DNA from 2 places in the Catenovulum sp. SX2 genome. Region 1 is predicted to be linked to the other one. Evidence: predicted binding sites of a transcription regulator. Region 1 holds the regulator's gene; the other holds the start of a gene.

Region 1 (3,200 bases):
CCCGAACGACCTGACAGTATGACAAGTTGTAACATAGTTTATTCCGTAATAGCTTGAAAAAGTTCCTGATTAGTTTGCGCTGATCTTAAGCGTTTTAAAATACTTTTATCCGAAAGTTTTTGTGCAACAGCTGCTAATGATTTTAAGTGTTCGTTGCATTGGTTTTCTGGTACCAACAGAGCAAAAAAAACATTAACCGGCTGGTTGTCTATCGCGTCATAATCAATAGCTTCTGCTGTGGTAATTAATACGGCTAACGCTTTAGTTGTATTGGCTAAGCGGCCATGAGGGAGGGCGATACCATTACCTATACCTGTACTACCTAATCTTTCTCGATTGAGCAAAGCTGCGGTAATTTCTTGTTCGGTCATTTCGCTAATATGCTGTGCAGCTATTTGACCTATGTGCTCAATAATTCGTTTTTTGCTAGAAACAGAGACTGCACATTCAGTGCAGTCTTTGGATAAAAAAGATTGAATGTCCATTAATGGCGTTTCATTTTCTCTTTATGCTTGATGACTTGGCGATCCAGCTTGTCTATCAAGGAATCTATTGCGGCATACATATCCGTATGCTCGGCGTTGGCAAATACTTCACCACCGTTTAAATGCAGCGTTGCTTCTGCTACTTGATTTAGCTTTTCAACGTTGAGGATAACATACACGTTATTGATGTGATCAAAATGACGCTCAAGCTTTGCAAACTTGTTGTCGACGTAATCTCTTAGTGAGTCAGTAATATCAACATGACGACCAGTTAAATTGATTTGCATAGGCTCTTTCCTTTTTTGGTTTATGCCTTCTAAAGAAGGCTCTTACGTTGGTTTGACGGCGGAATTGACAACGACTCTCGGTATTTAGCTATGGTGCGTCTAGCAACCATAATACCTTGATCCGCTAACAATTCTGCAATCTTGCTATCACTTAACGGTTTTGCTGTATTTTCAGCAGAAATCAGTTTTTTAATCAAAGCGCGTATTGCGGTTGATGAACATTCCCCACCATTTTCAGTGCTGACATGACTTGAGAAGAAGTATTTCAATTCAAATATACCACGTGGTGTGTGCATATATTTTTGTGTCGTTACCCTAGATATGGTCGACTCATGCATTTCAACTTCTTCGGCAACATCATTTAACACCATAGGTTTCATGGCTTCATCACCGTACTCAAAAAAACCTTGTTGTTGTTTTACGATACACCTTGCTACTTTTAACAAAGTTTCGTTACGACTTTCAAGGCTTTTTATAAACCATTTTGCTTCTTGCATATGCGAACGGATAAATTGTGAATCCGACGTATTGCGTGCTGTTTTACTCATAGCTGCATATTCTGCATTTATCTTGAGTTTTGGCATGCTGTCTGGATTTAATTCAACTATCCAATCGTCTTTAATTTTTTTAACTGCCACATCTGGCACTATATATTGAGCTTCTTCTGCAACCACAGCGTTACCCGGTCTTGGGTTTAAGCTGTGGATGAGTTTCATCACTTCTTTTAGCTCGTCTTCTTTTAGTTTAGTCTTCCTTGCTAAAGTTCGGTAGTCTCTATTACCTAAAAGTTCGATATAATTTTTAATTACTTTTTTGGTTTCGGCTAAATAGGGCGTATCTGCTGAAAATTGATTCAGTTGTACGAGCAAACACTCTTTGGTATCTCTGGCCGCAGCACCAACTGGATCAAAGAGTTGAATGCGTTTAAGTACTGCTTCTACTTCTTCAACTTCAACTAAATCGTCTATTTCTTCGCTTTCTATGCCTAAACTTTCAATTATGTCTTCAACACTAACAGTTAAATAACCTGAGTCGTCGACTGCATCAATAATGGCTATGGCGATAGCTCTGTCGACTGGTGAAAATGGCGTTAAATCCATTTGCCATAATAAATGGTCACGAATTGACGTTATGGTTTCACCTTGGTAAACCATATCATCGTCAGGGGCTGCACCACCTGAGCCAGTTCCAGTACCTTGGGTAAAGTGGTCATCCCAAGTGCTGTCGGTCGCTAAATCTTCGCGAATATCTTCGCGTGATAGTTCGTCACGGCTGTCGGGCACTGCATCTTCGTTTGATTCGGTATTATCTTTGCCGTTTTTTTCTTCTTTTTGTTGTTTAGCTTCGTTTAACGCGTCTAATGATTCGAAGTCCTCGCGGTTTTCTTCAGATTCCAACAAAGGGTTGCTATCAAGCGCTTCTTGGATCTCTTGCTGAAGATCAAGCGATGACAATTGCAACAATCGAATAGCTTGTTGCAACTGCGGGGTCATAGTTAAATGCTGACCAAATTTTAACTGAATAGTTTGTTTCATTAATTAGACGATTCGTTATAGTTTAAATTGTTCACCTAAATACACGTTACGTACTTGTTTGTTATTCAGCACATCGTTGGGTGCACCAGAGGCAATTAACTGTCCTTGGCTAACGATATAGGCTTTTTCACAAACATCGAGCGTTTCACGCACATTATGGTCTGTTATTAGTACACCTAAACCCCTATCTCTAAGATGGGTGATAATTCTTTTTATATCAATAACGGATATAGGATCTACCCCGGCAAATGGCTCGTCCAATAAGATAAATTTTGGATCGGCCGCTAGCGCTCTGGCGATTTCTACCCGTCTTCTTTCACCACCGGATAATGCCATGCCCTGACTATCTCTTATGTGGGTGATATGAAATTCTTCAAGTAGCTCTTCAAGTTTAGCTTGTTTTTCGCTTTTGGTAAGCTCAGGTCGCATTTCTAAAATAGAATAAATATTTTGTGTGACCGTTAACTTTCTAAATATAGACGATTCTTGTGGTAAATAACCAACACCTGCACGGGCTCTTTCGTGCATTGGAAAGTAGGTCATGTCTTTGTCGTCTAATAGAATTTGCCCAGCGTCATTTTCCACTAATCCGACTATCATGTAGAAGGTAGTGGTTTTACCAGCGCCGTTTGGCCCCAATAAACCAACTATGCTGCCGGATTCAACCTGCAGAGAAACATTTTTAACCACTTGGCGTTTTTTATAGGCTTTAGCTAAGTTGGTTGCGATTAACTTCGGCATTAATTGTCACCACTTTTTGGTGTTAACACAGTACGGACTTTTTGCCCTTTTTGATTATTGCCGGAAGCGACAAGTTTTTGTGCGACTAAGTCATATTCGATAACATCACCACTGACCTGGCTATTTTGCTGTGAGATATTGGCATTGCCAGA
Region 2 (3,200 bases), 1.5 Mb from region 1:
CTGCGATAACTGAAGCAATTAAGAAACCTATCATAACCGTATATAAACTGGTCCATATTTGGTCAAAGAAAGTTGGTTTGCCTGTATAAGGGCGAATTTTTGGCTCGTAGTTAGGATCCACTTTCATGCGAGCTTCGTTTCTTTCATGTTGACGCTCGTAGAATTTTTCAGCTTTTTCACGTTCAGTAAAGTGCTCGCCAACTAAAGTGGTTGTTTGCTCGTATACTTGAGCAGGGCCAGGAAATTGACCTAATGAAGTGTCGATGTTTTTAGCCGTTGCACTCCATAATAGTAAAAATACAATCAAACCGATAAAAGGTAATAACATCGCCATGACGATTTGTTTGCTTTTTTCATTACCAAAACTGCTAATGGTCTTTTTAAGCTCTAGCACGCTTACTTTGTTCATGGTTGCTTCTTTCATAATGTCTCCTACTAACTACGCTGTTTGGTTGGCGGCGACAACTCTGCCACCGCCTAATCTAGAGAGCGATTAAAGTTTAGTGTCGCCTTTCAAACCAATTTTGAATTTCTCAAGATATGCATTTGGTTTAGTACCGTCATACACAACATTGTCGATAAATTCTTTTTGTGGTGGTTTGAAGCCTGTTTCAGTTTTAAAGTTAGGGAAGTCTTTCGCATTTGCTTTACCTTCTTTAATCAATGCTTGAGCAGCGATTGAATAAATGTCAGGACGGTAAACTTTTTTCGCGATATCCATGTACCAGCTATCAGATTTAGCATCTTCGATTTGACCCCAACGACGCATTTGCGTTAAGTACCAAATTGCATCTGAGTAGTAAGGATAAGTTGCGTTGTAACGGAAGAATACGTTGAAGTCAGGAACATCACGTTTGTCACCTTTCTCGTATTCAAAAGTACCTGTCATAGAGTTAGCAATTACGTCGTAATCAGCACCAACATATTGGCTCTTAGACAAGATTTTTACCGCTTCAGGACGGTTAGCATTGTTGTTTGCATCTAACCACATTGCTGCACGGATCATAGCTTTTACTACACGTACATGAGTGTTCGGATTTTTTTCAGCCCAAGTTTTTGATACACCAAATACTTTTTCAGGGTTGTCTTTCCAAATTTCGTAGTCGGTAATAACTGGTACACCGATACCTTTAAATACAGCTTGTTGGTTCCATGGCTCACCTACACAGTAACCATAAATAGTACCCGCTTCTAAAGTAGCTGGCATTTGAGGTGGTGGTGTTACACTTAATAGTGCTTCAGCTTGAATGTTACCGCTTGTGTCACCTTTGTGTGGTGCATAATAACCCGGGTGAATACCACCAGCTGCTAACCAATAACGTAACTCGTAGTTATGGGTAGATACTGGGAATACCATACCCATGTTGAATGGTTTACCTTGTGAACGGTATTTATCAACAACTGGTTTTAAGTAGTCAGCTTTGATTGGATGAACTGGTTTGCCATTCTCATGAGGAATGTTTTTCTTCATCTCTTTCCAGATATCGTTAGATACTGTAATACCGTTACCATTTAAGTCCATGCTGAACGCGGTAATGATGTCTGCTTTAGTACCAAAACCTATAGTTGCACCTAGAGGCTGACCCGCCAACATATGTGCACCATCTAACTGACCGTCAATTACACGGTCTAATAAAACTTTCCAGTTTGCTTGAGCTTCTAGAGTTACATACAAACCTTCGTCTTCGAAGTAACCTTTTTCATAAGCAATCGCTAAAGGCGCCATATCGGTTAATTTAATGAAACCGAATTTTAATTCTTCTTTCTCTGGCCAACCCACATCAGCTGCATTTGCTTGTGCACTGAATAAAGTTGCAGCAATCGACACTGATGCTGCCAAAGTTTTGATACTAGCTTTAATAACAGACGTATTAAATTTCATGTATATCTCCAAAAATTTCCCAAAAAAAAACCCACTCCTGCTCAGCCTTAAAAAAGCTTCGCGGGAGTGGGCTTCATCGCCAAATCAAATTGTTAGCTAAGTAAACATAAACACGACTTTGTGTATGGTTTAGCTTAACTAGTGAATTTGCTGTTGTGCAAATTCAGTTTTAATCAAACACGAACCTATAAATACAATTGCTGTGCCAAAAATAAAAAAACATTTAAAATCAGACCACTAAAACAAAAATCAGTATTTATGGTATTTCAAAATCACTGACTATCCCTAAAACGGTGCACCGTTTAGTGCCATTTTTACCAAATTAACTTAAATCAATTTTTATTTGTAAATAGATGCAACCTTTTAGCCCTTTTGTTCGTTACTGAGTGATTAATGGTCTAAAGTTTAATGGCCAAATGAATTAAAATATGTATGAAAAAATGAGGCGTGGCATGAAGAGCAATTGGTTATTAGCAACTACTATAATGACAGCGCTACAACTTGGCGCTTGTGGCGGGCAAGATGTGCAAATTGATATAGACACAGATGAGCAGCCTAAAGATGAAGAGCTCACTAACAATGCGCAACAAAATATTTTATTAATAATATCAGACGATCAAGGTTTAGACGCCTCAACACAATACGACTATTCAACAGATTTACCGGCCACACCGACGCTCGATGCACTAGCAGACAAGGGCTTGACCTTTGATAATGCTTGGGTGACACCCGCTTGTACCACAACGCGTGCCGCCATTATTACCGGTAAACACGGGCATAACTCAGGCGTTACTTATGTGCCAGCGCCTCTTTCTAGTGCACACACCAGCATTCAACAACATTTGGCCAATTCAACAGCGTCCATAAATTATGTATCCGGCGTATTTGGCAAATGGCATTTAGGCGGTGGTAACCCAGATGCAAATCACCCTAACGATATGGGTATCAATTATTATGCAGGCAATTTATCTAACCCAGAAGATTATTATAACTGGACCCTAACCATTAACGGTGTGCAGTCACAATCAACCGAATACCATACAAGTAAAATTACCGATTTAGCCATAGACTGGATTAATGGACAAACTAATCCTTGGTTTGCTTGGGTCGCTTATTCTGCGCCGCACTCTCCTTTTCATTTACCACCCACCAACTTGCACAATCGTACAGATTTGACTGGCACCCAGGATGATATCGACAATAATAAACGTGATTATTTTCTTGCCGCGATAGAAGCAATGGACAGCGAAATTGGTCGCTTGATAAATTCAATGGATGAACAAACTAAAGCCAACACCACAATTATATTTATTGGTGA

Evidence for each region. The regulator sigma-54, encoded in region 1, starts transcription at its own class of promoters, with help from an activator protein. The targets are predictions, from matches to a motif close to GTTGGCACGNNNNTNGNNT.
Region 2: a site for sigma-54 is predicted at 2,074-2,092, ahead of ACMZOO_RS04140 (CmpA/NrtA family ABC transporter substrate-binding protein). Genes of this name have one in related genera too.

What each region holds. Positions count from the first base shown of each region.
Region 1 is NZ_CP182493.1:2,466,218-2,469,417, forward strand. It holds gene rapZ (RNase adapter RapZ) at 1-35, opposite strand, end outside; gene ptsN (PTS IIA-like nitrogen regulatory protein PtsN) at 39-485, opposite strand; gene hpf (ribosome hibernation promoting factor) at 485-772, opposite strand; gene ACMZOO_RS10340 (RNA polymerase factor sigma-54) at 802-2,307, opposite strand; gene lptB (LPS export ABC transporter ATP-binding protein) at 2,323-3,048, opposite strand; gene lptA (lipopolysaccharide transport periplasmic protein LptA) at 3,048-3,200, opposite strand, start outside.
Region 2 is NZ_CP182493.1:1,003,070-1,006,269, forward strand. It holds gene ACMZOO_RS04135 (ABC transporter permease) at 1-334, opposite strand, end outside; gene ACMZOO_RS04140 (CmpA/NrtA family ABC transporter substrate-binding protein) at 494-1,882, opposite strand; gene ACMZOO_RS04145 (YHYH protein) at 2,335-3,200, shown strand, end outside.